2 regions of the Zhenhengia sp. genome follow, and region 1 is predicted to be linked to the other one. Evidence: a T-box and tRNA genes for the amino acid it is inferred to sense, from the RefSeq annotation. Region 1 holds a T-box; the other holds one or more tRNA genes.
The links. A T-box is a leader RNA that pairs with one kind of tRNA and senses whether it is charged. The one in region 1 lies ahead of serS (serine--tRNA ligase), so its partner is inferred to be a tRNA-Ser.

Region 1 (20,123 bases):
ATGATTTTTGTCATAATGTCACTCCCGCCATAACGATGACTTACACGGTTATTAGATCCGCCTGGGAAACGTAAAATTTTAGTTTCTACCCCAGTTAAGTCTTTAATATGGTCAGATAAACTTTTTACATCCGCCATGAAAGCATCCACATTTTTATAAATCTCTGCATAATCATGTGTACTAGAGTGAATAGCAATAGCATGACCTTCATCTACAATACGTTTATATAAATCATCATATCCTTGCTTCTCTAATACAAAGAATGTCGCTTTAATATTATTAGCCTTTAAGAAGTCTAAGATTTTAATTGTATTAGCACTTGGACCATCATCAAATGTTAAATAGGCTATTTTTTTATTTTCTTCTTCAACAAGTAAATCTGAAAGGTTCATGCCACTTGTTTCTAAATCTTTAATTTCTAGATTAAGTTCTTCAATCTGTTTTGCTAGTTGATCATTTTTAGTATTAAGCTCTTGTAATTGAAGCTCTAAATTAGCTTTAGCAGCCTCTGCAGTTTGAAGCTCTTCCTGTACGTCTTTCAGGACTTCTTTTTGCCCCTTACCTTTTGTCATTAACCATCCTGTACTACCTAAGAGGCCAATAGATAATACTACAAACAAGATCACAATCCCTATCCCATTATTTCTTCTTGCCATTTCTCTCTCACCTAATCTTTCTCATCACATTTATTATTTCATACTATCTGGAATTACAATCGGCTCGAAACGCCATAAGATTGATTCTAACTTCTCTGACTCTTTCTCTAAACCTTCAATTTGGCCACCTAGTGCTTCTATCTCTTCTTGTAATTTGATTGTCTCTTCTTCGACACGGGTTAAAGCTTCTTTAGTATCATTAACTTTTTTATTCATAAAGTAGGTCTTTCCTCCTACAATAACGAAAGCTATTACAGCTACTCCAAATATTATAGCAGCTATTTTTTTACCATTATTCTTCTTGTGTACTCTTCTTGAATAACCATATGTACTCATAGTCTAAATCCTTCCTTTTCCGCTCTGCTAAACTCACTAAGTCCTTGTCCTATTACTATTTATTAATAGCTTTTTTATTATATCATATTTATGATAAAAGAAGACATATTTCCCCATAGAAAGTTTTGTAAATTATACCTCGAAGAGATGTTCTTACAGGATAAAAATATGCCCCCTAGTTCTTTCACACTCTCGATTGCCCATCTGCATTAATATGACTTGAAAAGGACGTCAGAGAAGGTTATGTATTATATAAAATCTGTTGTAAAACTGCTATTTACACTTGTTTTAACCGTAGCTACTACCTCAATAGAAATTCTAGCCTTATAAGTACCTACTTTGGTATTATCTTTATCTCACCTTCTCATGCTGTAGACGTACAATAGGTCACCCAACTAGTTTTTTAAGCACAAAAAGCTCAGCAAATACAGTTCCCCCTTAAAATAACTGTATTTACTGAGCTTTTATGGTGGCAAATAAGCTTGGCTTTTTAAGCTCATTAGATTCACCTATTAAGAAGTGAAAGGTTTCTCTATAGGTAGCGTATAGGCACTAAGTGGGTCTTGTCCGTCCCTATTGGTGAAAGGGATGCCACTGCATGTATCACGTCAAGGCGAGGAGGTAGCACGTAGAACATATACCCCTACTGCAAGATGGACCGTAGCTTCTTTATTAGGAGCATCTTTATAAACTCTTATAAGCACTTTGCTTTTGGGCACTGCACCTTTAGAGCATTACTGCCACTGTAAAGCTCCAAGGTTTTGCAAGATGGTAGACTTGAATTTAGAAGGGGGGCTAAATCTCTATCTACCTCTTGCATTATTGTAAGCATTCAAACGACCTAGGATATGTTTTACTGCTTACATATACTATATAGTCTTATGTAGGCATTTTTCTTCAATTTTTTTATAAAAATTTTATACTTTCTATTTTTTGCTCCTAATCATACCTATGCCACAGTCTAATAAACTCCCTAAAATAACACCTACTGTATAGCATGCTAAATCACTCCATAAGAAGCCATAACCCAGTATTAATCCCCCTAATGTCGTAGCTCTTATTGCATCAATCCAGGGAGCATGATATAACTGACTTACTTCAATGACAAAAGAGAAAATAAGTGCACCTAATGCTACCCATACTGTAGACTTTCGTTTAAATAGAAAGGCTAACCCTAAGACAACCATCATAGCCCATAAGGTATCTCCTGCATAGGCTCCTATCAATATTGGTAGGCCCTCTACTTTTCTTGATAAAATCCCCAGTACCATAACCATTGCAACTAATACCATATACAATAGCCTATTTCTATCAACTTGCTTCCATTTCATACCTTTCCCCCACTCTATTAATCTAAAATATCAGCTTATTATAAAGCATATACTTTCAATTATATAGAGATTTATTCTATTCATAAACATAGTTTAATTTTGAACTAAAAAGATTTTTTCTTAGTCTCTTTATACGTAATACTGTGCTTGTGCTTTCCACATCTGAGCATACTTACCATCTTGTTCTTTTAACTCTGTATGTGTACCTTGTTCGATTAGTCTTCCATTATCAAATACAGCTATCTTGTCACAAAATCTGCAACTTGATAATCTATGAGAAATATAAATAGCTGTTTTATTTTTTACTAGTTCGTTGAACTTAGCATAGATTTCATACTCTGCATAAGGATCTAACGCCGCTGTTGGTTCATCTAATACTACAATTGGTGCATTTTTATAAATAGCCCTTGCTATAGCTAATTTCTGCATTTCTCCACCCGAAAGCTCGGTGCCTTCTTTATCAAAATTTTTATAAAGCGAAGTCTCTACTCCTTTATCTAGACTTGCCACTTTATCTCTTACTCCAGATTTTTGGAGGGCTATCTCCAGTTCTTCTTGATTACAAGCTTGATTGAAAGACATATTTTCTTGGATTGTGAATGAAAAAAGTTTATAGTCTTGGAATACAACTGATAATAATTTTGTATACTCATCAAAAGCATACTCCTTCACATTGACTCCATTTATTAAAATTTCTCCTCTTTCAGGCTCATAAAGCCTACAAAGTAATTTGATAAAAGTAGTTTTTCCTGCTCCATTTTGTCCAACAATAGACATTTTTTCTCCACTATTTAAAGTTAATGAAACATCTTTTAAGGTATAATCTTCAGCTTGGGGATATTTAAACCATACATTTTTGAATTCAATGTTTACGCTACTCAATACTCCTATTTCTTTACTACCTTTCTGTACCTTAATTGGCAAGGCCTCAAATTGTAAATAAAGGTCAAGATATCTACACATTTGCCTGATTTCAATAAACTGAGTTAAAAGTTGTGATACTTGCGTTGAAAAATTATTAGTAGCTGAAATATACATAGTAAAATCTCCTACGCTTATAGCTCCTTTAAAAACTTTCCACACCATATAGGCGTATACAATAATCATCTGAAACTGTAAGTTGATATTTGATATTCCCTCATATTTACCCTGCATTCCAAATACTTTTTTGAAACCGTCTAAACTTTTTTCGTTAAACTCATCTATCTTGCTTAAAATGTAAGGAGGCATATTATAAATTCTCACATCTTTTCCCATAGAAAAATCTGAGGCTAAGGAGGCATAGTAACTAAATCCTCTATTTAAAGGAATAAGTTCTTGATTAAATTTAAACTGAAGAGCCTGTAGTCTTTTAAAAATGAAAGAGTTAATAAGTACAATCCCTATAATAATACCTACTAATCCTACATTGATTGTAGATATAAGAGCTACTAACCCTATAAGCGTTAATATAATTTGTAATAGGTTAATGAATCCCCCTATCATTCTCCAGAGGACTCCTTGATTCGTAATAGGGAATAAAGCCCGATCCTTAAGATTTAAAATCTTAGGATTTTCTAAGCTCTCGAAATCCATACTCATAATATGCCTTCCTAAGTGCAACTCAAATCCATTCATTAATTTTGAATTAGCAATATCTACTTTAGTTGCAAAAAAACTATTGATCAAATTAAATACACCGTTTCCAATAACTACTCCCCCTACCAAAAGAGCAAATATGTGTATTCTTTGTTGTCCCATTAACTCATCTAGGATAAATTTAGGCATTACAATATTAATAAAAGGTGCTATAGCTTTAAAGAAAGCTGCAATGACTATAAGCGGTATATAACTTGGCAAAATAGTGTTTACAAGCTTTAAAAAATAGCTGATTATCCTAATATCCCCTTTAAGTCCTTTCATATCCCACTTCTTCATCCTCACGCACCCTCCTCTTGATAATATTTAGCTTGAACAGCAAACATATCTGCGTATTTTTCATTAAGCTCCATTAATTCATCATGTGTACCATATTCTACAAGCTTACCTTGTTCAAACATGGCTATTCGATCACAGAACTGTGTAGAAGCTAGTCGGTGTGAGATATAAATAGCGATTTTATTCTGTACCATTTGATTAAAATTCATATAAATCTCATGTTCTGCTAATGCATCTAATGCTGCAGTTGGCTCATCAAGAATCCTAATTTCTCCATTTTTATAGAGTGCTCTAGCGATAGCAATCTTTTGATTCTCTCCTCCTGATAATTCAATCCCTTCATCATCTAAAATCTTTTGGATAGCCGTATGTACACCTCTTTTGAGACTTTCTATTTTTTTACTCATTCCAGCTTCTTCTAATACCTGAGCAACTTTGGCATAATTAATATGCTCCTTTTCTTGCAACGCAATATTTTCTGCTACTGAAAATGCTAGTGTCTTAATCTCTTGGAATACTACAGAGAACTTTTTATAATACTCTTGTTTATCAAAACACTTAATATTTATGCCATTTAATAAAATTTCTCCATCTGTTACATCATAAAGCCTACATAACAATTTAACGAAAGTTGTTTTTCCAGCCCCATTATGTCCCACTATAGCTAATTTTTCTCCGGAGTGAATGATTAAGTTTAAATGCTTATAAACATACTTTTCACTATTAGGATATTTAAAAGATACATCTCTAAATTCAAAGGTATAAGGTCCCTCTGGCACAGACATTTTATGTGTTTGCTCTACCTCTTCTTCTTTCTCAATAAAACTTCTGTAATCACAGATATTAAGATTTTGTGCTCTCATATAGGCTAAATCTTTCATCATCATCGTCATCCATCCAGCAAACCCTGCTACCGTTGTAAAATACATTGTAAAATCCGGAATAGAAATTTGCTTATTCATTACTAAATAAATCAAGTAACTGTAGATTACGGCTTCTCTAATAACTAATAAACTAATATCTACTAATCCTACATTAAAATACTTCCATTTAATCTTCTTATGTATGGTTAATCTCCTATTTTTGTACTCCACAAATCTTTCAGCAATCCAGTCTCTAATACCTAGCAACCTTAGTTCTTTACCATATGAAAAATCATACATAACATGGTACAAATAATTAGACCTTCTATCATTTTCAGAAATAATATCTTTCTGGTCATGTTCATATTTTTTAACTCTAAAGGTAATAAAATAGGAGATAATTACATTAACAACAAGGTAAAGGAGTACCCATATGTTTAGTGTAGCTATAATAGTGACATAACCACCTAAAGCAATTAAATTTCCTACTAATGCAAATAACTTATGAAGCATGCCTTCTATACCTATATCATTACTTCCTAAACATCTAAAAGCAGTTTCCATATCATTTAGGAAGTCTGAATCCTCAGTATTTTTAAAATTAGTCATCATACACTTCTTTTGATGCTTCCTAATAAATTCAAATCGAATCTTTATCATGTGTGGAAAATAAAGGCTTCTTAACCATGTTATAAAAAAACCTACTACAGCTGCAACTAAAAAGAATGAAACAAGTAACGCTACTAATTGCTCTAGCCTTTTAGCACCTAATAACTCTTCTAAAATCCATTTTGGAAAGAAGATAAGTATGAAGGGTTGAATAGACGCTAAGAAAGTATATACTCCGAAATAACCAAATACCTTCTTATCATATTTCCAGGCTCCTTGAATAACATAAACTACATTTTGCCAAGTTGTATACTTAGACACTTCTCTTTTCATAACATCTCCTTTTATCATTTATTATCTCTTCCTTAAAGTATCATCCTAAAAATAAAATAGTTGATATACCCTTCCTCTGCTTTTCTGTTGGCAATCTTAAAACACCTTGTTGAAGCATTTCTTCTAATACATAAGGAATTAGGTTTCTTATTATTGATTCTTGCGTTAAACTTCTTAATGCCTTATGCACATGTGAAGGATAGCCTCTTCTCTTTATTTCATAAATCTGCTGCCCATATTCTAAACTTAATTGTCTAACCTCATCTGAGGGTCTAGGTAAAATGCTTTCTAATTTTTCAACTTGATTTTTATTTTCAAAGTATACGATATTAACTTTGTATCCATGATCTTCCTGTATTAAATACTCCTTTTCTATTAAACGGCTATAAACTTCTTCCGTTACTTCATTTTCAACAAGTTTACCTTTTATGAAATACATCATACTTACATAATCACTATATTTGTTATCTCTCCATCCTCCATTCCTTCCACTCCAAAAAGTCCATACTTGCCATCCTTGTACTTCCTTGTCATCTTCACTCCCTCTCCCCATATACATACTTATATATTTTTGTTCATCATAATTTACTTCTAAAGCTTTATCAATCCTTGCTATAGCAATATATTTACCTCCATCTTTTCTATATATAAGTACGTCCTCATCTTTAATCCTTTCATCCTCTTTAAAATTCAAAAATTGTGCAACATAAGGAATAAGTGTCCATAATAAACAATTATAGTCCTGATCAGGGTAGTAAAACCCAATTTTATTAATTTTATCTTCTAAACTCAGAAGCTCTTTGTAATACTTCTCATAAAAAATCTTTGCATATTTTTTGTTTAATTCATGTATTGCTTCTTTTTCACTTAATAAAGGCTCTTCAATAACGATTTGCGTTCTGTATTTCCCCCCGGGAAGTCGTTCCATAAATCCATATTCTTCAAGTGTATGGATTTCATCTTCTATAAATACAGAGGATACCCCTAATTCTTCCGCAATTTCTTTAATACTTCGTGGCTCATGATACGCTGCATAAGCTATATTTTGTGTGATGACTTTACTTAAAAAATCACTTGTATCTCCTCTTTCGCCTGGTATTCCGCTATGCCCCATAGACGCAAATCTAATAGGATTAATTCCTAAACTTCCCACCGTTCGTATTGCTCTCATTCCCACCTTCAACTCCTTCTTTATATCAAAAAGATTCCACTTTATTGTACCTTCAGATAAATCCATTTCACTTGCAATCTCTTTTATTGACTTTCTTTTATAGTAATAATCAACAATTATATTTCTTTGCTGCCTAGATAGATATGCAATCTCTCGTCTTAATAGACCTTTCGTCTCCTCATCTATCATTTTCTTGTATATCTCTTCTGCACAGTTATTCATTAATGGGTCTTCTAACGTAGTCTCACATTTTTTCTTTGTTTTTTCTTTTAAATATCTTACCCAAACATTGTGTGCAATTTTAGATACATAGTTGTTTATATCAATAAAATCTTCCTTATAACACAGTACTTGATAAATCTCTAAAATAATTTGTGCTGCTAACTCCTCTGCTTCTGCTAGATTTCCCATCTTTTTAAGTGCAAAACCGTACATAGGTCTCATATAATATTCAATGATAGAATCTGCCTGCATTTTCTCCATTCTTCTTCTCCTTAATAATTCGTTACATATATATAGTGTACTACCCATGCAAAAGGTTTGAAAAAACTTTGCTTTATATAGGAAAATATTTAAGTATCTTATAAATATATTTTTTATCTGTAAAATAAACAAAAAAAGGTAAGCACTGTATCTTTTAATACTCAATGCTTACCTTTTTTATAGAACACACGCGGTAGGATTCGAACCCACGACATTCTGATCCGAAGTCAGACGCTCTATCCAGCTGAACTACGCGTGCTTATTTAGTTACCTAATTATTGTAGCACTTTTTAGTAGCCACTTCAATATGAATTGACAGAGTTTTGATACTCAATTAGTTAAGCATTTTTTTATTAACACACCACCCTTGAACAATTTAAAATTACATTTTTTAACTCCTATTGAATTACAAATCTCCAATTAGGATACACTCTTTAAAAATAGATCAGATTATTATCTCGTTCATAGGAGGTTCATAATGGTAATTTTATTATGGCAACTACTCATTTATGTAAGTATCATAGGTTTCGGCCTATCAAAAGGCAAAGAAGGTGCTACTTGTGCTAGTGTTATATGGGCTCTATTTTGTATGACTTTTGTACTTACTCCTGAATTTGTACTCTTTCAACTCATCCATATCCTCATAGCATGCTCCATAGGTTTTATTATAGGTATCATAAGAGACCAAATAGTTTTATGGCTCCATAAATAAAAACATAAAAAAGGCATAGATTAATTAATTAGTCCATGCCTTTTTTATGTTAAATTTTATTCTTCTCATTTCCAAATCTTATCAAATACAGCAAGGTGGTCGATACTACCATTCATTTGATCTGTTACATAACTTGCTATCAGTACACCTGTAAATAAGTTAGCAAGTTCTTTAGCATCATCTTTTAATGCAACTTCATTATTCCCTTGAGCTGTCTTACAGATTTTTTCAAAGAGATTATGAAGAGTTAAATTATTATAATAAGCATACTCTTCTTCTTCAATACCATTAAAGAAGTAAACAAATTCAGCATCAATAAGCTTCATTTCATTATTTTCTTCTCCTACACCGAGTAAAAAGCTTATATAACTATCTACAAAACGGCTGTATTGTGTCTCTTCATTGAACCACTTATAAATTTCTCTAATCTTTTCTTCAAAAGATAAATCCTCTGGCCATTGTTTCATACGGAGCGCGATACGGATTGTAAAAATCCTCAAGAAGTAATGGAATACATGGTCTTTAGTAGAAAAGTAATTGAAGAAAGTCCCTCTTGAAATTTGAGCACGGCTACAAATTTCATCTACAGTGATAGAGGAAAAATCCTTTTCCTTAAGTAAATGGCTTACTGCTTTTAAAATAGTCGTCCTCGTTTTTACAAAGTTAATCTTTCTTAAAGGAAAACTCTCTAATGATTCGTACATAATTAACTCCTTTCAATTCTACACTTCATGTTTTCCTTTAAAGTATGGTCCATTTTAAATTTTCTATTCATTTTTAAAGAAATATTTTTTATATCCACTAAGCCGTTTTTAAGTATAAATAAAACTAGATTTTGGTAATAAATATTGATATATTATAATAATATGAAGGAGGTTTTATCATGGACGATTCTCTATTAGAGCAAAAGGCTGAACTTCTCAAAGCCTTAGCACATCCCGCGAGACTTTGTATTGTAGCTAATCTTTATTATAAAGGGAAATGTAATGTTACTAATATCCAGCACTGCATGTGCATGCCTCAATCTACCATTTCTCAGCATCTAGCCAAGCTCAAAGCTGCTGGCATTATCAAAGGTATACGTAATGGTCTGGAGATTGAATACCAAGTTGTAGATGAAGATGCTATTGGTATTATTAAGACACTTATACCTTGCACTAAAAACTTATAAGGAAGTTCTTATTAAATGAAACGAAAATTACTTTATACATTTATATTCTATATTATCTTTTCTACCTTGATTTTTGCTTCACCTTCACCTGATTTAATTGCTGAAGGGGCTATATTAATTGAGCCCCAAACTAAAACTATTTTATATAGTAAAAATAGCCATTCACGTTTCTATCCTGCTAGTACCACTAAAGTCCTTACTTCTCTTTTGCTTGTTGAATCCATGGATGAAAATGTAGTTATTACAAAATCACAAGATAGTATTCAAAAGGTTCCTTCAGATAGTAGCCATATTGGACTTTCAGTTGGCGATCAATACGGATATAAAGATGGTATTCATGCTATTATGATGGGCTCAGATAATTTTGTTTCTCATGATATGGCCCTCTACAATGCAGGCAGTATTGAAAGTTTTGCTCGTAAAATGAATGAAAAGGCTCAAAGTTTAGGTGCTACTTCTTCTCATTTCGTGAATCCTCATGGCTACCATGACCCTAATCACTATACAACACCTTATGACCTATCTCTCATTACAACAGCAGCTTTTAATAATCCTATAGTCAGCCAAATTGCAGGAACTCCTCTTTATGATTTTCATGTTCTTAATAAAGGTACAGTCCTACCTCTAAAACATACTGCAGCTTTCTTTAAAAAAGACTCTCCTTTTTATAATGAACATGTCATAGCTGCAAAAACGGGTTATCATACACCAGCTGGACGTACACTTGTAGCTAAAGCCAAATATGATGGTTTGGACCTAATAGCTGTTGTTATGAAGTCTAATAATCCAGGTCACTTTGAAGATATCAATAAACTTTTTGAATATGGTAGCAGTAATTTTAAAGCTATAAAAGATGAAAATGGAGATCTGTTGCTTCAAAATACCTCCTACTCTTCTTGGGGGCAATCTTATGTAGAAACTGCCCTTATCAATGGTTGGTTGAAACCTACGACAAAAAGTTATATGGACTCTACTACAGGTCATACTTTTCTTATGATGTTAGAACGTATGCTTCCTGACAACCTCCAATATACATTTGTACCTTATGCACTTCCAACTAGCCCTGTTTATAGAATTAACCAACCTATCTCTTATGCAGAAAGCTTAAAAATCTTAAACTCTATCACAGATACACTTAACATAGGTACCGGTGCTGTAGAGGTTACACGCCCAAGTAGTACATCTCCAGACAGTAACTTAACCTTAGAAGAAGCTACTTATCTTATAGATAAACTTAGCACCCTACTTCTCCAATATGGGCCTATCCATCCAGGCCTTTATAAATAAAAAGAAAAAATCATTCTCTTATATAACGAAAGGGAGTTTCCTAAAACTGACTATCTAGTTTTAGGAAACTCCCTTTTTATTTAATCTCAGCTCAATCTTTCAGTGTGTTACCATCAGCATCTGTAGGCACTTGACCTGATAGAATTAAAATAGCATCAATAAATGGCCAGATTGCACCTATACCACAAGTAAGACAACTTACAAGAAGTTGTGCAACACCTATAGAAGTATAGCCTAAGTAAAATCTTCCTACTCCAAATCCTCCTAAGAAAAGTTGTAGAAGGCCTGCTACTAATTTAGATTTACGATTATCTACTGGTGCATATTGAGGCTGTGCATTATAACTTGTGTATTGCTGATTAGGTTCTGCTCCATATATACTTGCACCACACTTACTACAAAATTGATCCTCATCTCTTACTTCTGTTCCACATTTTGGACAAAACATTTTTATTCTCCTCCTTATAATAATATCCCTTTAAACATCTTCTTCAATAGCCATTCTAATAAGCTATCATGCTTATACGTTCGATCAATAATCCTCTTAACTAAAGTATATAATTCACTAATGAGGATACCCCCTCCTAAGCCTAGCCATATGTAAATCAAAGGATTTTGGTAAAACGCTTCGACAAATTGACCTTGTTTTAACTTATGGAGTGCTCCTAATATATTGCATCCTAAGCACTTAACCCCCAAAGCATCAAATATACAAGTGGTTTGATTATGACTTAGTACACTTACTACGATCATTATAATCGGTGCCCCAATAAGTGTCACGCTAGCTACCATAAGCTTTAACTTTGTTATTTTCTTTAACTTCATATCTAATAAGCAATAAGAGCAAATACCATAAATAGAGCAGGAATTACTCCTATACATCCTAATACAAGTCCAGCTATAGCCATACCTTTACCACTAGGATACTTAATGCCTATGACACCAAATACAATAGCTAAAACAGGTAGTATAAAACCAATAACAGGAAGGCAGCAAGATAATAAAAGACCTACAATCCCTAGACATAGGCTGGCAATACCATACCCCTGTCCCTGCGTGCTTTCCACTTCATGATGGTAGCTATTCTGACCACTATTTGATGTATACTGAGTTGGTACCGATTTATATTCTGTCTGATTTTGTCTTTGTTCTTGATCTTGATCCATTTCTACTCCCCCTTTACCTGATTTTATTGTATTATAAGTATAAAGTATTTTCAAATATTTTTTGACTAGTCAAACTTTTTAACCTTACTAAGGAGTATACTATGACCATTAAACCTGTCAAAAACCTGTTACATATAGGAAGACTTATGCTCTATATTCTAGTACTTCTATCACTTTATCTGCTTACAAAGACTCCCCTAAAATCTGAATCTATTTGTTACTGGTATAACACCTATCATATCCTTTGTCCTATGTGCGGAGGCACTCGCTCCCTTCTTAACTTTATTACTTTTAATTTTCATGAAGCATTTGGCTATAACCCTATACTCACTTTTTTTGTCTATCCTTTTACTTTTATACTCGTTATAGAAGACAGTATAGCTATTGTTGCTAACAGCCTTTTTCAGAAGTACTACACCTCTTGGCTACTCTATCTTATGCATCTTATTAATACGAGATTATTCTGTAGGCTTTTATTTATCACCCTAATCATACTTTATATGTTATGGGGATTTCTTCGTAACTTTATATAGACTAAAAATGCCATACAAAAAGAGGTTGCTAAGCAACCTCTTTAATACTTTATAATGTTTATTTTGTAATTCTTTCTACACCACCCATGTATGGACGAAGTACTTCCGGAATGATAACTGATCCATCTGCTTGTTGGAAGTTTTCAAGGATAGCTGCTGTCGTACGACCTACAGCAAGACCACTACCATTTAATGTATGGATGAATTGTGCTTTATCTTTAATATTATCTTTAAACTTAATATTTGCACGTCTAGCTTGGAAATCTTCAAAGTTTGAGCAGCTTGAAATCTCTACATAACGCCCATAGCTTGGCATCCAAACTTCAATATCGTATGTCATAGCTGAACTAAATCCTAAGTCTCCTGTGCAAAGTCTTACAACTCTGTATGGAAGGCCTAAAGCTTGAAGGATACCTTCTGCATCATTTGTAAGTGTTTCAAGTTCTTCATAAGAATTTTCTGGTCTAGCGAATTTAACCATTTCTACTTTGTTGAATTGGTGTTGACGGATAATCCCTCTTGTGTCACGTCCTGCTGAACCAGCTTCTGCTCTAAAGCATGCTGTGTACGCACAGTGTTTGATTGTAAGGTCTTTACCATCTAGAATTTGGTCTCTGTACATATTTGTTACAGGAACTTCTGCTGTTGGTACTAAGAAGTAATCTGTACCTTGCACTTTGAAAGCATCTTCTTCAAATTTTGGAAGCTGACCTGTACCTGTCATACTTGCTCTATTTACCATGAATGGAGGGAATACTTCTGTGTAACCATGTTTGTCTACATGCATATCAAGCATGAAGTTCATGATAGCACGCTCAAGTCTAGCACCTAAGCCTTTGTAGAATGTAAAACGAGCCCCTGTTACTTTAGCACCTTTTTCAAAGTCAAGGATATCTAAGCTTTCACCAAGATCCCAGTGTGGTTTAATTTCAAAATCAAACTCTCTTACATCCCCTACTCTTCTAAGTTCCACATTTTCTTCATCGCTTGCACCAACTGGTACTTGTGGGTTTGGAGTATTAGGAAGTGTAAGAAGGATAGTTTGAAGTTTATCATCCACTTCTTTGACTTGTTGGTCAATACCTTTAATTTCTTCTGAAAGCTCTTTCATTTCAGCAAGAACAGCTGTTACATCTTTACCTTCTTTTTTCATCATTGGTACTTGTTTTGATACAACGTTTTGCTTGTTTTTAAGTACTTCTACTTCTGCAAGAAGCTCACGTCTTTTAGTATCAAGTTCTAAGAACCCCTCTAAATCATAGTTACCACTTCTTTTACCTAAAGCTTCTTTTACTTCTTCAAAATTACTACGTAGTCTTTTAATATCTAACATGATTTCACCTCTTTAATAAAATTAACTAGTTATATAAAATAAAAAACGCCCTTTTACCCATATGGATAAAAGGACGATTGTAGACTCGTGGTACCACCTTTATTCATCAGCTTATACTGACCTCTCATTGCTATAAAGGGCAATCCCCTTCTGATTCATCACCAGCAACTCAGAAAGCGGAACACTTCAGTTTGTTTACTAGTTCACACCAACCACTAGCTCTCTTAAAAACAATACATAAAGCTTTTCTTTCGTCATCATTTTTGTAACATTATAAAGTTTGTTATATTATAAGGCATCCATTTTGAAAATGCAACCAGTAATAAGATAAAATATTTTTTATTTAATGTGTATACTTCCTTTTATATCTGTCTATACTATCATTGTACCAAGTGTGAGGTACATCGCTAAATCCCCCCTCAACCTAGATTTCCTCCCCCGAAGTCTAGGTTATTTTTTTGCCTTTTTATACATCTTGCTCAATGATACGTATCACGCGGCATGGATTACCTACTGCAACAGCGTTATCGGGAATATCTTTTGTTACGACGCTGCCTGCACCTATTACTACATTTCTGCCTATATTAACACCTGGGCATATAATGCTTCCCCCACCAATCCAAGTATTATCTCCAATAGTAATAGGATATCCCATCTCAACACCTGCAACACGAGGTGCTGCTTCTACAGGATGTGTTGCCGTATAAATCTGTACGTTTGGTGCAAACATTACATTATCTCCAATAGTCACTGTATTAACATCTAATATCGTACAGTTAAAGTTAGCATAGAAATTTTTTCCTACCTTAATATTATACCCATAATCACAGCGGAAACTCGGCTCCATATAAAGGTCCCCTTCTGTCTGAAGCAGCTCTTTTAATAGCGCTGTAGCTTCCTCTCTCTGATCAGGTTCAAGATTATTAAATTTATGGCAAAGCATTCTAGCACGTTTTCTATCTGCTGTCAGTTCAGCATCTGAAGCATCATATCCTAATCCTTGTAACATTTTCTCTTTTTCTGTCATGTTATAACTCCTTTGAATTATCTTAAGTTTCCTTTCTATTATACTGCTTTTATAAAGTAGATATAATACACTCTTACATAATTCTTCTATTATTTGAAAATAAGCCTTATAATTTTTACGTTATTTTTTTAACAAATTTTATTGACATATATCATATCCCATGTTATTATTATAAATGTAAACAGCATCAAATTCTAATCAACCACTTGATTTATAATAAATCAAGTTATATTTTTCACAATGGTTGTTAAATTTATAACCATCTTTGCCTAATTATTTTAACCACAGTTATAATTAGGCTTACTCTAAAAAATAAACACATTTATTATATGATCCAATTTCAGGGAGGAACTTATCATGGCAGAAAACAAAAAAGAACAAAAAACACCAGTTATCGATGCAAATGTAATGGTAAATGAATTAGTAAAAAAAGCTCAAGTAGCATTAGAACAATTTATGGAGCTTACCCAAGAACAAATTGACGAAATCACAAAAGCAATGGCTCTTGCTGGTTTATCAGCTCAAATGAAACTTGCTAGAATGGCAGTTGAAGAAACTGGACGTGGTATCTTTGAAGATAAAGTTACAAAAAACATTTTCGCTACAGAATATGTTTATCACAGTATAAAATATGATAAAACAGTTGGTATTATTAATGAAAATGAAGATGAAGGTTACATGGAAGTTGCTGAACCTCTTGGTGTTATCGCAGGGGTTACACCTGTTACAAATCCAACTTCAACAACAATGTTCAAATCTATCATCTCTATGAAAACAAGAAATCCAATCATCTTCGGTTTCCACCCATCAGCTCAAAAATGTTCATCAGAAGCTGCTAGAATCGTAAGAGATGCTGCTATTGCAGCTGGTGCTCCTGAAAACTGTATTCAATGGGTTGAATATCCATCAATCGAAGCAACTTCAGCTCTTATGAATCACCCAGGTGTAGCTACAATTCTTGCAACAGGTGGTCCTGGAATGGTTAAAGCTGCTTATTCAGCTGGTAAACCAGCTCTTGGGGTTGGTGCTGGTAACGTACCTGCTTTCATTGAAAAAACAGCTAACCTTGAAAGATCTCTTACAGACCTTATTCTTTCAAAATCATTTGATAATGGTATGATTTGTGCTTCTGAACAAGCTGCTATCATTGAAGCTCCTATTTATGATAAAGCTGTAGCTTACATGAAAAAACATGGCTGCTACTTCGCAACTAAAGAAGAAATCAAAAAAATCGAACCAGTTGTTATCAATCCTGAAAAACAAATGGTTAACCCAGATATCGTAGGTAAATACCCATATGAAATCGCAGCACTTGCTGGTATTACAATTCCAAAAGATACAAAAATCCTTTGCTGTGAAATCGAAGGTGTAGGCGCTGAGTATCCACTTTCAAGAGAAAAACTTTCTCCAGTACTTGCAGTAATTAAAGCTAAAGATGCTGCAGACGGTATTGATAAAGCTGCTCAAATGGTTGAACTTGGTGGTCTTGGTCACTCATCAGTTATCCATTCAACAGATGATGCTATCATTAAAGCATTCTCAGATAGACTTAAAACAGGACGTATCATTGTTAACTCACCTTCAACACACGGTGCAATCGGTGATATCTACAATACAAACATGCCATCTCTTACACTTGGATGTGGTTCATATGGACGTAACTCCACTACATCTAACGTAACAGCAATGAACTTAATTAATAAGAAAAGAGTAGCTATGAGACGTACAAATATGCAATGGTTCAAAATTCCAGAAAAAATCTACTTCGAACAAGGATCAGTACAATACCTTGCAAAAATGCCAGGAATCTCTCGTGCATTAATCGTAACAGACCCAATGATGGTTCAATTAGGTTATGTAGATAAATTAGTATACCAATTAAACAAAAATCCAAACAAAGTAGCTATTGAAGTATTTAGCGATGTTGAGCCAGATCCAGACCTTACAACAGTAAAAAAAGGTGCTGAAATGATGAACTCATTCAAACCAGACGTAATCATCGCACTTGGTGGTGGTTCTGCAATGGATGCTGGTAAAGCTATGTGGTTATTCTATGAACACCCAGAAGCTGACTTCGAAGGAATGGCTCAAAAATTCCTTGATATCAGAAAACGTGTCTACAAATTCCCAACAATGGGTAAATGCTCTAAATTCGTAGCTATCCCAACAACATCAGGTACAGGTTCTGAAGTAACATCATTCGCAGTTATCTCAGATAAATCTAAGAATATGAAATACCCTCTTGCTGACTACGAGCTAACTCCAGACGTTGCAATCATTGATCCAGAGTTCGTTATGACAGTTCCAGCATCAGTAACAGCTGATACAGGTCTTGATGTATTAACACATGCTATCGAAGCTTATGTATCTGTACTTGCTTCAGATTACACAGATGCACTTGCTATGAAAGCTATCCAACTTGTGTTTGAATACTTACCACGTTCATACAAATTCGGTGCTAAAGATCCAGAAGCAAGAGAAAAAATGCACAACGCTTCATGTATCGCAGGTATGGCATTTACAAATGCATTCCTTGGAATCAACCACTCACTTGCACACAAATTAGGTGCTGAGTTCCACATTCCTCATGGTCGTGCAAATGCTATCCTTCTTCCACACGTAATTGAATACAACGGTGAAACAACACCAACTAAATTCATGAGTTTCCCTAAATACGGAAAATACGTGGCACAAGAAAAATATGCTGAAATTGCTAAAATGTTAGGTCTTCCAGCTGCTACTCCAGCTGAAGGTGTTAAATCTTTAGTAAAAGCTATTAGAGACTTAATCAAAGAACTTAACGTTCCAATGACAGTTAAAGACTGCGGTATTGATGAAAAAACATATCTTGGTGCTATCGAAGACTTATCATACAAAGCATTCGAAGACCAATGTACTACTGCTAACCCTCGTTTACCAAAAGTAGCTGAACTTCAAGAGCTTTACAGAAAAGCTTACTTCGGTAAATAGGTTCCTTTATAAATTTCCTCTAGTTAAGAAGGAGAGAAAAGTACTCACTTTTCTCTCCTTCTTTTTATGCTTTATTTTGATTTTAGGGCATATGATATACTACTACTATTTTTCTTAGAGGAGTTTGAGTATGAATAAGCCTATTATCGGAATTACGACCAATTTACTTTATCGCTCAGGCCCTTATAGCGGCCGTTATAGTACGAACAACAATAAAGATTATGAAGATGCTATCTTTAAAGCTGGAGGTGTACCTATCTTACTCCCCCCTACTATTCACATAGAAGAAACTGAAGCCCAATTACGCTTATGCCAAGGATTACTTCTTGCTGGTGGGGATGATTTCAATCCTATCTTATATGGTGAACAACCTACTAAAGGCTTAGGTGAAACCAATTCTTTGGTGGATATTCATCATCTTAATCTTACTAAACTTGCCCTAAAACAGCCAATGCCTATTCTAGCTATCTGTAGAGGTATGCAGGCACTTAACATTGCACAAGGAGGTAATGTCTATCAGGATATGAATGAATACCCCCATCAATCTCTTCAACATCAACAAAAAGCTTCTCGCTATGATGTATCTCATACCGTCACAACAGATAAAAACTGCCTTCTTAACACACTCCTTGGAGACTCCTTCCCTACTAATTCATTTCATCATCAAACCCTTCATAAATTAGGTCAAGATGTTGTTGCAACAGCCTGGGCTAAAGATTTAGTTATAGAAGGTATTGAACTTCAAGGGCATCCCTTTGCTGTAGGTGTTCAGTGGCATCCAGAAATTATGCTTGCCCTTTCTGATAGTATGCTTCCACTTTTTAAAAAGTTCATAGAGGTATGCTCTTAGACTGTATACTCCCTTGGTATAATTATACTGTAATAAAAAAAGCGTAAGCATACTATGGCTTACGCTTTCTATTCTATCTCGGTGGCTGCCCAAGTATGGAGAAATACTGAGCAAACGGCTGAAACCTACTGATAGCTGGCCTCCATGCGAAATAAGTTTCTAAAAGTCCTAAAGTATCTAAGTTACTAAGACCTATAGCTCTTTGAACTGCAGAAAGATTATATTCCCCATTTACATCAAAGTCTACAGTATGCAAAGTAATAAGACCTAACAGGGTGCCTTCAGTAGGCCTTATTAAAGTACCATCTGGATTATAAATTTGATTTAAGTACTCAGGTCCTCTATCACTAATATCTATTGTATAAACTCTAGGTGGTCTTAGTGTCTCAATTCTCACTCTATAATTATCTTGATAAATAACTGTACCTCTTTGAAGGTCATTAAAAGTTTTAGAATCTACTAATAGACTTGGCTGATCATTAACAAAAGTATAGGCATAACTTGTTAAGAATCCCCCACCTCCACTAGCAAAAATATTAACTAAAATATCTGCTATGCCATCATGAGTGAGATCCCCTACAAACAGCACAGGACCATAGCCATTGCCATAAGGGAAATCTATTTCATAAACCCTTCCATCACTTACTACTCTCAAACCTACATCTTCAAAATAACCTGGCACTTCTGGCCTTGGCCTATTTCCAACTAAATAAATATTGTCATGTATGCCATCTCCTGTTACATCTGCTTGAGCAAAGTTAATAACTTCCTTATCAGATGCTATATTAAGGCCAAGCTCTCCCATATCGTTACTAATATTGTATACCTTAACTTCTGGCATCTCTCCCCCTGCTACTTCTTCCTCAAATGCAGTCTCATCCATCTGTTCACCAATGCCCATAGTACTCATAATCGGTGTAATAAAATTTTGATTAAGGGCCGCCTGCGCTTGTGGCGTATTAACATTTCCAGGTGATGGTAAGGGCCCTGTCTGCTGGATAATCTGCTCTCCTGTCATAACACCTTGCATATTATTTGCATTTAGTCCTGCTTCATTAATACTCATAATTGGCGTAGTTACATTCTGATTAAGCGCCGCTTGTGCCTGCGGTGTATTAATATTTTCAGGCGGTGGTAAAGGCCCTGTCTGCTGAATGATCTGCTCTCCTGTTATAACGCCCTGCATATTATTTGCATTTAGTCCTACTTCATTAATGCCCATCGTTGGCATAGTTACATTCTGACCAAACGCTGCTTGTGTCTGTGGCGTATTAACATTTCCAGGTGGTGGTAAGGGTCCTGTTTGCTGCATAATCTGCCCTCCCACATTGCCTTGCATATTATTATTGGTGCTTAGTCCTGCTTCATTAATACT
Region 2 (12,641 bases), on a different contig from region 1:
GTTCTTTAATAGTTGTACTATCATAATAGCTTTTAAATAAGTCTTGAAAGGGGTCAATGATATTATTACTTGCTAAGGCATTAGACTGTTGTAAAGATAGTTGCTGTAAGTAAACTTCTTCTTGATTATATACAAGAGCAGTCTTTCGTTTTAAATCATGAATAATAAAATATTGGTCAGAGAATCTTTTAATAAAGTGTTCAGATAAAAGAGGAAGAATATTGTGGTCAGGTTCTATTTGGGCATAGAAATACTTAGGGCTAATCTCTTTAAAGCGAACGAAGCCATTAAAACGATGAACTTCAAGTGTTACCCGACGGCGGAAAGAATCTACTTGAATAATTGTGTCATTATTTTTAGCTAGATTAATACTTTCACCATAGCGGTAGCATAATTTAAGATAATCTAAACAGAGATTCTCAAATCCTTTTAACTCACTTAGATAAAGATAGTAGACAGTCGAGAGAATAGCGGTAGAGAGTTTAGTCTGAATACTTGTATAAACCCGCTTAAACTTATCTTGCTCTACGTTAACTTTAATAGGTTCATAAAGGAGATGAGGTATATAATTGATTTCTCTAGTAATAAGAGGAGACTCTTTATCTTGGTAAGCATAGAAAATGGCAGTAAGAAAGCCTTCAAAACTTCCATCATATAAATAATTTTTCATAATTTATAACTCTCCTGTTAATGCAGTTGGTAAATCATCTAAGAGTAAAATTCTTGACTTAGAATGAGGTTGATCAAATAGGCTAAGTTGGGTAGCATTGTTTTCAACTATATTAAGGTCTAATTCAGGTTTAATAGCAAGGCGAATTTTCTCATCATCATAGGATACATTTCCATTATACTTTCCATTACATAATATAAAATACTGTGCACGTTTTAAAACAATACGTAACTTTTTTAAGTCTTCAAAGGTTAAGTTAGTAAGTCGTCTAGCACTTATAATCTTCTTTGCACCATTAAGTCCAATACCGGGCACACGTATAAGCATTTCGTAAGGAGCTTTATTAACTTCAATAGGAAAGAGATGCATATTACGTAGTGCCCAGGAGGTCTTAGGATCAAAGTTAATATCAAAGTTAGGGTTTTGTTCATTTAGTAGTTCATTTGCTCTGAAACCATAAAGACGTAATAACCAGTCACCTTGATAGAGTCTATGTTCACGCATAACAGGCGGAGACTTAAGTAAAGGCAAGTTATTGCCTTGATTAATAGGAATATAAGCTGAGTAATAAACACGTTTAAGTGAATATTTATCATAAAGCCCCTGGCTTAGATTCATAATACTTAAGTCACTTTCTGGAGATGCCCCTACTATAAGTTGTGTACTTTGCCCACCAGGTACAAAGAGAGGTGCATGACGGAAAGACTTACGGTTATCTTGACTTTCTAGAATATGAGATTTAATAAGCCTCATAGGCTTTAATATATCTTGTTTAGCTTTACTAGGTGCTAGCAGTTTAAGGGATTTAGAAGATGGGAGTTCAATATTAACACTCATACGGTCTGCATAAAGTCCACATTCATTAATGAGGTCTTCATTTGCACCAGGTATGGCTTTAACATGAATATAACCTCTAAAGCTCTGTTCAATGCGTAGTTTCTTAAGTACTGTAGTCAAAAGTTCCATTGTATGATTTGGATCCTTAATAATAGCAGAGCTTAAGAAGAGACCTTCTATATAATTACGCCTATAGAAGTTCATCGTTAAGCTAACGACTTCATCAGGTGTAAAAGCTGCACGCCGCACATCATTAGATTGCCTGTTAATACAATAGGCACAATCATAAATACAATAGTTAGTGAGTAAAATTTTTAGTAATGAAATACATCTGCCGTCAGGCGTAAAAGAATGGCATATACCACTGGCTTCAGTAGAACCTAAAGCACCTTTCTTAGATTGCCTCTTAGAGCCTGAAGAGGAACAGGATACATCATATTTAGCTGCATCTGATAAAATCTCTAATTTTGTTTTAATATCCATAACATCACCTTATTTTATTATAACAGAACAAATGTTCGATAGTCTAGGGAAGAAAAGCTTATTTAGAGAATAAATTTAATTTATTTATGAGATTTCTCTTTACATACGTCAAAAATCATGGTAAGATAATAAAGTAATTGGTTAATCATTGTGTATCCATAGCTCAGCTGGATAGAGCAACGCCCTTCTAAGGCGTGGGTCCGGGGTTCGAATCCCTGTGGATACGTACTGAAAAAGAAGGCATATAAACTTTTAAAGTTTATATGCCTTCTTTTTGCTATAAAAATTGAAATGATCAATGTTGCTGCAAAAGAGATGAAAATAAATACGACTAGTGGAGATATAAAGGTAGAAAATATAGAGATAGATTCCCTAGAGGGAGTTAGTACAAGTGGTGATTTAGAAATGAAGGTATGTGTAATAATGTAGAGGGTAAAACCGTAAGTGGTAATATAGAACTAGAATTAATGCAGCATCCTAAACAAATAAGAGTTGAATCGGTTTCAGGTGATATAGACTTAACCTTTGCTAAGATGAACGGATTTGATTTAGAGTTTAACTCCACAAGTGGAGATTTTGAAAGTGATTTTGATGTTATGGTAAAAAGTAAGAAAAAGTATAGTTATAAGGATGAAAGTGCTAAGTTGAGGGTAAAAACAGTTTCGGGAAATCTAGAGATTAATTAGCTCAATTGTATTTAGTTTAATGGATATAAAGTTTTTTATTGGCTTAAAATAAAAGTCAAGTTGAAGTGGTTCATGACTTTTAAGAGAGTGAGGCATAAGTTGCATATGTACATCCATAAAAGGACAGGATAATGTATAGATTATATGGTGTAAATATAAATGTGTGTATATAGAATGATAGAAGATAAGCTCATTTATGAACCTTGTTCTTGTCATAAAAAATACGATATGATATAAGTAGAGTAAATAATAAAATTAAAGAGGGTTACATGAATATTAAATTAGATTATTATAAGGTATTTTGTATGGTAGCGCAGTGTCAGAGTTTTTCTGCTGCGGCAAAGAAACTTTATATGACACAGCCTGCTGTCAGTCAAACTATTATGCAGTTAGAAAGTGAACTTGGCATTAGCTTATTTAGAAGAAGTGCAAGAGGTGTAGTATTGACTGCAGAGGGGGGCTTACTCTATGAGTATATACATACAGCTATGAATCTCATTCAGGTAGGAGAACAAAAGATTAAAGAAACCCTTAATCTAGTTGCTGGAGAACTTAAAATAGGGGTGGGAGATACGATTTCAAGATTTTTCTTATTGCCCTATTTAGAAGAATTTCATACAAGATTTCCGAATATCAAACTAAAGATCATTAATCGTACTACCATTGAGCAATGCGAATTATTAAAGGCAGGCGAAATAGATCTAGCAGTATGTAATTTACCGGTAGAAGACCCAGCGTTAGAGGTAAGAGAATGTCTGCCTATACATGATATCTTTGTAGGGGGAGAGGAATATAGGAAGTTAAGTAAAAATCCTGTATCACTCGAAACTCTTACTGAGTTACCACTTATCTTTCTTGAGAAGAAATCTAATTCTCGTCAGTATGTAGAGCAATATTTACTTTCAGAAGGTATTAAAATTAATCCTGAAATAGAACTTGGTTCACATGACTTATTACTAGAGTTTGCTAAGATTAATTTAGGTATATCTTGTGTTGTTAAAGAATTTGCTAAAGATTATTTAGAAAGTAAGGGAGTATTTGAGATTAGATTGATGCAACCTATTCCTAGGAGAAGTATAGGATGTCTATTCTTAAAGAGCGTCCCTTTATCACCAGCCTCAGCAGAATTTCTTTCTATACTAGAAACAAATATAAAAAATTTAAATTAGCTATTTACATACGTCAATAGATATGTTATTATACTTATGAAATAGCGATGGCCCAGTGGTACAGTTGGTTAGCACGCCGCCCTGTCACGGCGGAGGTCGAGGGTTCGAGTCCCTTCTGGGTCGCTTATATGCCGGAGTGGCGGAACTGGCAGACGCACAGGACTTAAAATCCTGCGGGACTTACCTCCCGTACCGGTTCGATTCCGGTCTCCGGCATAGGGAAATCCTACAACATAAGTTGTAGGATTTTTTTGCCTAGCTGAGGGCTAGATTTATGGACGTTCTAAAAAACTTTAATTTTTTTAAAAAAAGGCTTTACATATGACAAATACTATGTTATTATAAGAGAGTAATTGACATAACAACTTTGGAGAGGTGTCCGAGTGGTTTAAGGAGCTGGTCTTGAAAACCAGTGACTCCGAAAGGGGCCGTGGGTTCGAATCCCACCTTCTCCGCTTCAGAGCGTATAACATAAGTTATACGCTTTTTTGTTATGTAAAAATAAGTATTATAAAAAAGCTCGAAATGCTATGTGCATTTTGAGCTTTTTTATATATGAATTTAGAAAACGATTTTAGAGAGAGGAATACCTATAACTAAAATGATAAGTAACATCACAGCTGAGATGATAGTTGTATATTTATAAATATCAGATGTTTTGAACCATGTTTTATTACCATGAATAAGTGCGGCGTAAGGGGAAGCAGCAGGTGTTACAAGAGCCATAAGAACTAAGAAGATAAATATAGAGACAATTGGGTCTGCTGATATACCCATTGTGCCACAGAATGTAAAGATGATAGGAATAAAAATCATCCCAATTACTGCACTGTTGCAGAGGTTTGTTAGTATAAGTCCGATCACTAAAATCATCGCAATAAAGACAAATTCACTTGTACCTCCGAAGATCGGAGTAAGCGTTTGTTTAAGGAATGGTGTTACACCAGTAGCTTCAGAAGTTAATGCATTACCTATAGTTAATGCAGCTGCAATAAGGAATACGGTGCTCCATTGAACCTGAGTACTCATAACAGTTTGATAGTCGATAACAAACTTACCTTCTAACTTAAGTCCACATAAAATACCTACGAGTAGTACTGCAAAACCAAATTTGTTGTCATTGAAGAACTGTTGTAATGGACCTGCTGGTAAGATACCAGGAAGGAGCATTAAGATAACAAAAAGACCGAATGCAGTAGCTAATAGCTTATGTTTGAATGTTAGAGGTGGTAAAGGGTTTTTATTAAACATTTCTGCATTAATGGCTTTTAAGCTTGTAACGTCCGGTCTTAATACATATTTCATAAATAAGATAAGGACAGTCAAGCAAATAAGTGATAAAGGAATAGTAAGTCCCATATAAGATGCATAATTTACTTCAACACCTGAAACATTCTTATAATTGCTAAGTAGAATAAGAGGAACATCTTTAAATGGTGCAGAAGCTACACCAAGTATAGCAGTAATTACAACAGCTATTAGCATAAGTGTTGGATATTTATCACCTGGTTTATAATCTAATTCTTTAAAAATTCCGTACAGTATAGGCCAGAATAAAAAGGTTGGTGCAAAAGCGCTTGATAAGAAAGCTAATACGTATACACCTAAAAGAAGCATAAAACTAAACACCCAAGGTTTTCCATTAATAATTTTACGGGTTAAAAACCATCTGCCTATGTAATTAGTTAAACCAGATTGAACAACTGCTCCAACAAGAACCATAATAAATAGCATTTGTACAACGGTAGAATCTCCAAGAAAATTCATTAAGATAGTATTCATAGGTGCATAGGAACTAATTCCTAATAGCGATACACCCACTAAGCTTGGCCAAATTGAATCACAAGTCGTCCATAAATAAATTACACCGAAGAAGATCCCGAGTACTTCCATTCCGACAGGAGTGATAGGAGCTGGTGCCGGAATGAACTTAAAGAATAACATTAATGACACGCCAATTATAGAATTAATAAGATACCAATAATTTAGCCTACGTTCTGTTTGTTGCATAAAATTCATCTCCCTTTTAAAATAAGTTCTAAAAATAACCTAAATCAAGTATGTTAAAATAATAACATAATTGAAGAAATAAAAAAATAACATAAGTTATTTAGAAATAAATTTTGTATAAAGAAATAAAAAAATAAATCAATTATATGTATATTATCACCATAATAAAAAAGTAAATTGACAATATAATTTGGGTTAATATACAGAAAAGGGCAAAATGATTGTTAATCATTTTGCCCTTGTTATTTAGAATAAAATGTTTGAAAGTGGTATACCTACTAAAATCGTAATAATTAAAATAAGTATAGTCATTAATGTAGCATATTTATATATATCATTAGAGTCTAACCAAGATTTATTACTATGCATAATTGCTGAGAATGGTGAAGCGGCAGGGGTAATAGTACCTAATAGAACAACAAAAATGAATATAGCAATAATTGGAGCAGGCATAATTCCCATAGATTGAGTGAAAGTGAGAATAATAGGGAGGAAGATAATCCCAATTACAACACTATTACAAAAGTTTGTAAGTATAAGTCCTAATATAAGTACTAAGATAATAAAAGTAATTTCTCCAGTTCCTTCAAATATAGGTGTAAGGAGTTTACTTAAGAACGGTGTTACACCTGTTACGTCTGAAGTAAGTGCGTTGCCAATCGTAAGGGCTGCACCTATGATAAATATAGAGCTCCATTGAGTATGGTTATTAGCAATAGATTGGTAGTCAATAAGGAATTTACCGTTAATTTTAATGAAACAAAGGATGCATACAACAGCTAAGGCAAAGCCATATTTATTATCATTAAAGAATGGTCTAATAGGAGAATCTGCTGGAAGAAGACCAGGTAGAAGCATGACAATAATATAAACTATGAAAGCTACTGAAAGAATCTTATGTTTTAAATTTAATGGTGGTAAAGGATTTTTATTAAACATTTCTGTATTAACTTCCTTAAGTAACGTAACATCAGGTTTTAATATATATTTCATGAGTAAAATGATGCTAATGATAGATAAGAAAGATAAAGGTAATGTTAATCCCATAAAGGCAGTATAGTTAATTTCGTTGCCGCTAAGTGTTGTATAGTTGTTAAGAAGGATAAGTGGACCGTCTTTAAATGGAGCAGCAGAGAAGCCGACAATTGCAATAACTACAACTGCAATAAGCATAAGTGTTGGATATTTATCTTTAGGTTTATAACCTAACTCTTTAAAGATACCATATAAGATAGGCCAGAAAAGAAAGATTGGTGTAAAAGCAGATGATGTAGCACCTAGTGCATAAACACCTAGGAGTACCATGAATGAGAACATCCAAGGCTTACCATTGATAACCTTTCTTGTTAAAAACCATCTTCCGATATAGTCAGTTAAACCTGATTGCACAAGTGCACCGATAAGAATCATCATAAAGATGAGCTGGACAACAGTTGCATCACCTAAGAAGTTCATTAGAATTTGGTTCATAGAAGCATAACTACTACATCCTAATAATAAAATTCCTAATAAACTTGGCCAAATAGGATCAATAAAAGACCAGAGTAAAATCATCCCTATGAATATCCCTATGATTTCCATCCCTATAGGAGTAATAGGTTCTGGAGCAGGAATGAATTTAAAAAAGAGCATAATAAAAATGCCGATAGCTGAAGTAATCCAATAGTGAATATCAGCTTTGGTGAGTCTTGCTTGCATGAAAATCTCTCCCTCAAATAAAGTTTAGCCAATAAAATAAGCCATAGTGTGTTAAAACAATAACACACTATGGCAGAATAAAAAATAGCCTATGTTAGGTTTAGGTAAATAATATATTAGTAGGGAAGAGATTCTGTATCCTGAATATATCGTTCTAGTATATCTAAGTTTTTAATAACAATAAGGTGACCATCCTTTTCAATTGCACCTACCTGTTTTAAAGAACGCATAATACGAGATACAGTTACAGTGTGAACGCCTAAATATTTAGAGAGTTCAACATAGTTAAAATGTTTATTTACAATGCGTCTTTTGCCAGACATATAACTAAAGTCTAGCAAAGTTTTGCATAAACGGCTTGGCGTACTTGCTTCCTGCATAAAGTGAAAATGATAAAGTACGTTAGAAAAATGATTTGCAAATAGTGTCATGATATAACGGTTAAGATGAGCATTTTCACTTAATAATTTGTAGAAGCTTTTATAAGAAATTTCATAGAGCTTACAATCAGATTTAGTATACATATAAAAGGCCGCAGAGGCAGCATTTGAGGGGAGTGTCAGGTATGCAGGAGTAAAGTTGATAATGCTTCCTGAAGCAAAATAATGATAGATTTTTTCCTCGCCAGATTTTGTAATGCTTATAAGAGCACATAGTCCATCTTCTAAACAATATACATGATCATTTAGGCGCTCTAAATCATAGAGACATTCACCTTTTTTTACAGTACGAAATTTCCCAATTTTGCAGAACTCATCAAAATAAGATTTATCTATTGATGTCATGATGCATCCCCCTCTAATGGTAAAAATAAAATAAGTATTATATTTGAAAATACAATATATTGGCTAAAAAATCAATGAAAATAAAAAAATAGATGTAGATGCCCTTAAATTTTTGAAACATAACATGCGTTATTTTTAAAAATTTAAGAGAATGATATACTGAATTTATAAGAAACGAAGGACAAAATTATAAACTTATTTGTTAAAAAATTATCTAATCAATATATACAAAGTAAATGGAAGGGGCGTTAAGCGTGGCACTATACGACGTAGTTATTATTGGAGCAGGACCAGCAGGTATGACAGCAGCTATTTATGCAGCAAGAGCAAATATGAGTGTGCTTTTATTAGAAAAGCTTGCACCAGGTGGACAAATTATTAATACACATGAAATTCAAAATTATACAGGTGTAGGAACTATTAATGGAGCAGAGCTTGCTTATAAAATGTTTGAGCATACACAAGAATTACAAGTGACTTTTGATTACGGAACGGTTAAAGATATTAAAGAAGAAGGTAATATCAAAATTATTACATGCGAAGAAGAAGAGAAAATCTTTGAAGCTAAGACAGTCATTTTGGCTACAGGGACTATTCCGAGAAGACTTGGTGTAGAAAATGAAGACCGCTTTGCAGGTGAGAATATTAGCTGGTGTGCAATCTGTGATGGGGCTTACTACAGAGATAAAGATGTTGTTGTTATTGGTGGCGGGAATTCTGCTGTAGAGGAAGCAATCTACCTTGCAAGTCTTGCAAATTCAGTAAAAGTAGTTACACTATTTGATTTAACAGCAGACCCAGTATCTTGTGATGAATTACGTGCCCTTCCAAATGTAACAATTTATGAATTCTATAACATCGAAGGATTCACTGGAGTAGAGAAATTACAAGGTGTGCGTATTAAATCTACCCAAACTCAAGAAGAGTTAGAACTTACATGCGATGGCGTATTTGAGTATATAGGTCTTAAGCCATCTACAGAAGCTTTTGCAGCATTAGGTATCTTAGATGAACAAGGTTATATTAAAGTAAATAGTCGAATGGAAACAAGTGTTGCGGGTATTTATGGAGCTGGAGATGTGGTAACAAAAGAGTTAAGACAAGTTGTTACAGCATGTTCAGATGGCGCTGTTGCAGCACAAGTAGCATCAAAATATATTAAAACAATTTAATTCGTATAAAAGATTAATTAAAGGAGCTAATAATCATGATTAAAGAAATTACAAACTTTGAAGAATTTAATGCAGTAGCAAACCAAGGTAAAGTATTAGTTGACGTTTATTCAAAAACATGTGGTCCATGTAAAATGTTAGGTTTTGTATTAGCAGACTTAGAAAAAGATATGCCAGATGCAGTAATTTTAAAAGTAGATTTTGATCGCAATAAAGAAATCGTTGAAAAATATGATGTAGCATCTTATCCAACTATCCTTTTATTACAAGATGGGGAAGAAGTAAAGCGTTTAAAAGGTTTACAACAAAAACCGGTATTAAAACAATTATTAGAAGCTTAATTAAATTATCATAAAACATCATTTTAGGTAGGAGGAAAGAAAATGTCAGTATCATTTAAATCGGTAGACCATCTTATTACAGCACAGTACAGACAAGAACAAGCTATGCTTGAAGCTTTTGCAAATGGTAGTTACAGTGTAGAAAGTCCATATGTAAAATTAAATCCTTATATTGTATGTCCACTTTCAGCAGTTATCATGTTTAACACAGAAGAAGAAGTAGAAGTTACACTTACTGTAAAAGGTAAAGAAGAAGCTGGAAATATTACTCATACATTCCCAAAAACAAAAGAGCATAGACTTCCGGTAATGGGCTTATATGGAGATTATGAAAACACAGTTGTTCTTAAACTTTCAAATGGTGTAGAAACAGAAGTTAAAATTCAAACAGCACCTGTCCAAGATAACATTGGTAAATGTACATATATCAATACAACAAGTGAATATATGCAAGATAATATCATGTTTACAACACCAGCTGGTGAAGACTATGCAGCGGGTTATGACTATAACGGAGACTGCCGTTGGTACTTAACAGAACCATTTATCTTTGATATGAAACGTCTTAAAAATGGTAATGTACTAATTGGTTCAAATCGCTTCATTGGTAAACCATATTATATGGCTGGTATCTGCGAAATGAGCCTCTGTGGTAAAATTTATAAAGAATACCGTATTCCAGGTGGCTATCACCATGACCAATTTGAAATGGAAGACGGCAACTTACTTATCCTTACACAACAAGCTGGAGCAGCAACTGCAGAAGATATGTGTGTACTTGTAGATAGAAATACAGGTGAAATCTTAAAATCATGGGATTACAAAAAAGTACTTCCACAAGATAAAGGTAAATCAGGTAGCTGGTCAGAACATGACTGGTTCCATAATAATGCTGTATGGTATGACAAACGTACAAACTCTCTTACATTATCAGGTAGACACCAAGATGCTGTTATTAACTTAGATTATGAAACAGGTGACCTTAACTGGATTATCGGGGATCCAGAAGGTTGGCCACAAGAAATGGTAGATAAGTACTTCTTTACACCAGTTGGAGATGGTGAGTTCGATTGGCAATATGAGCAACATGCATGTGTTGTATTACCAGATGGCGATGTTATGATGTTTGACAATGGTCACTGGGGATCAAAAGACCCAGCTAAATATGTGTTATCAAAAGACAGCTACTCTCGTGGTGTAAGATATAGAATCAATACAGAAGATATGACAATTGAACAAATCTGGCAGTTCGGAAAAGAAAGAGGCGCACAATTCTTCTCACCATATATCTGTAACGTAGAATATTACAGAGATGGACATTACCTTGTACATTCAGGTGGTATTGGATACTATGATGCAAAACCAACACAAGTATTACCAGCGTTCCTTGATACAAAAGATCCAAAAACAAAACTTCAAACTATTACAGTAGAAGTTGAAGATGATGTAGTTAAATATGAAATGCATACAACTGCAAATTACTACAGAGCAGAAAAACTTAAATTCTATCATGAAGGTACTAATCTTGAACTTGGAGAAGGACAACTTTTAGGCCATATGGCTGTAACAGAAGAGTTCTTAACAGAAGTCCCAGCAGAAGATACAGGTTTATTATTACCAGAAATTAATGAAGGTAAATTCATTAATGAAGTTGACCGTATTATCTTTGATGCAAAATTTGAAAGAGGTCAACTTGTAATGCTTCAATTAGAATCTATGACAAATGATGATGTACATAGATACTTTGTTCCAACAACTAAACAAACATTCTTAGCAATGTGCGCAGGTACATTCCAAGAGTCAGATGAAAGAGTTGTTAAGTTCAATGTTAATAAAGAAGGTTTAAGTGGCATCTTCAAAATTACAGTTATCGTAGACGATAAAAAATATCAAACAGGTGTTGTAGTTAACCTATAATTTAAAAAAAGGTGTAGAATCTCACAAAAGATTCTGCGCCTTTTTTTGTTTTTGTCGGTAAAATACATAAAAAAATATACAACAAGTATATATTTTTGTGGTAATATAATAGTTGTCACAAGATAACAGACAAAGAGGGGGCACAATTGGTGATAGGTTACGTATATAATAAGGCAATGGAAGAACAACTAAGAGACTTAGGCGTGAGAGAGGGAGATATCTTATTAGTACATAGTTCTATAAAAGCATTAGGACTTAAGGATTTAAAAATAGAGTCTCTTATAAAAAGTATAGAGAATGTGTTAGGTGAAAAAGGAACATTATTAATGCCTACATTAAGTTATAAAAGTGTAGATGGAAATAACAATGACACCTTTAGTGTAAAAGATACACCATCTGATGTAGGCGCATTAAGTGAGTGTTTCAGAAAGATGGATGGTGTAGTACGTAGCTTGCATCCAACACATTCTGTGTGTGCAAAGGGAAGATTTGCAAAAGAGTTACTAGAAAACCATCATTTAGATCAAACACCATGTGGACCAAATTCTCCATTTAGACTGGTTAATGAAATGGGAGGACATATATTATTTTTAGGATGTGGGTTAAATCCGAATACCTCTATGCACGGGGTAGAAGAATTGGTAGAACCGGATTATTTATATGGTGAGATGCTACAATATAAACTATTTAATGTAAATAGAGAGAAGAGTTATAAATACTATAAGACACATGGATTTAAAAATACCATCCAATGTTACGATAGAATTGAAGCGTTGTTAGAAGAAGGTACTGAACTTAAAAAAGGGAAAGTATTCGAAGCAGAATGTTATTTAATAAATGCAAAGGCAATGTGGAAAAAAGCTATCAATATAC

Region 2: it has a tRNA-Ser gene. The T-box ahead of serS (serine--tRNA ligase) is inferred to sense a tRNA for this amino acid. The anticodon was not compared.

What each region holds. Positions count from the first base shown of each region.
Region 1 covers NZ_JBKVCH010000012.1:73,637-93,759, forward strand. The annotation lists gene ACLTBU_RS13010 (polysaccharide deacetylase family protein) at 1-656, opposite strand, end outside; gene ACLTBU_RS13015 (hypothetical protein) at 690-992, opposite strand; gene ACLTBU_RS13020 (DUF2809 domain-containing protein) at 1,919-2,323, opposite strand; gene ACLTBU_RS13025 (ABC transporter ATP-binding protein) at 2,453-4,240, opposite strand; gene ACLTBU_RS13030 (ABC transporter ATP-binding protein) at 4,243-6,045, opposite strand; gene ACLTBU_RS13035 (sigma-70 family RNA polymerase sigma factor) at 6,086-7,699, opposite strand; tRNA gene ACLTBU_RS13040 (tRNA-Arg) at 7,885-7,958, opposite strand; gene ACLTBU_RS13045 (hypothetical protein) at 8,178-8,411, shown strand; gene ACLTBU_RS13050 (TetR/AcrR family transcriptional regulator) at 8,477-9,115, opposite strand; gene ACLTBU_RS13055 (ArsR/SmtB family transcription factor) at 9,295-9,582, shown strand; gene ACLTBU_RS13060 (D-alanyl-D-alanine carboxypeptidase) at 9,598-10,869, shown strand; gene ACLTBU_RS13065 (TM2 domain-containing protein) at 10,961-11,317, opposite strand; gene ACLTBU_RS13070 (DUF2752 domain-containing protein) at 11,332-11,661, opposite strand; gene ACLTBU_RS13075 (DUF4190 domain-containing protein) at 11,697-12,035, opposite strand; gene ACLTBU_RS13080 (DUF2752 domain-containing protein) at 12,182-12,568, shown strand; gene serS (serine--tRNA ligase) at 12,627-13,901, opposite strand; T-box leader at 13,968-14,168, opposite strand; gene ACLTBU_RS13090 (sugar O-acetyltransferase) at 14,368-14,928, opposite strand; gene adhE (bifunctional acetaldehyde-CoA/alcohol dehydrogenase) at 15,286-17,898, shown strand; gene ACLTBU_RS13100 (gamma-glutamyl-gamma-aminobutyrate hydrolase family protein) at 18,029-18,748, shown strand; gene ACLTBU_RS13105 (hypothetical protein) at 18,822-20,123, opposite strand, start outside.
Region 2 covers NZ_JBKVCH010000024.1:345-12,985, forward strand. The annotation lists gene ACLTBU_RS16630 (TIGR03915 family putative DNA repair protein) at 1-670, opposite strand, end outside; gene ACLTBU_RS16635 (putative DNA modification/repair radical SAM protein) at 674-1,990, opposite strand; tRNA gene ACLTBU_RS16640 (tRNA-Arg) at 2,143-2,216, shown strand; gene ACLTBU_RS16645 (DUF4097 family beta strand repeat-containing protein) at 2,282-2,419, shown strand; gene ACLTBU_RS16650 (DUF4097 family beta strand repeat-containing protein) at 2,404-2,676, shown strand; gene ACLTBU_RS16655 (LysR family transcriptional regulator) at 2,946-3,845, shown strand; tRNA gene ACLTBU_RS16660 (tRNA-Asp) at 3,895-3,968, shown strand; tRNA gene ACLTBU_RS16665 (tRNA-Leu) at 3,976-4,061, shown strand; tRNA gene ACLTBU_RS16670 (tRNA-Ser) at 4,215-4,300, shown strand; gene ACLTBU_RS16675 (SLC13 family permease) at 4,407-5,855, opposite strand; gene ACLTBU_RS16680 (SLC13 family permease) at 6,102-7,553, opposite strand; gene ACLTBU_RS16685 (Crp/Fnr family transcriptional regulator) at 7,670-8,338, opposite strand; gene ACLTBU_RS16690 (NAD(P)/FAD-dependent oxidoreductase) at 8,593-9,510, shown strand; gene ACLTBU_RS16695 (thioredoxin family protein) at 9,546-9,851, shown strand; gene ACLTBU_RS16700 (aryl-sulfate sulfotransferase) at 9,894-11,768, shown strand; gene ACLTBU_RS16705 (AAC(3) family N-acetyltransferase) at 11,918-12,641, shown strand, end outside.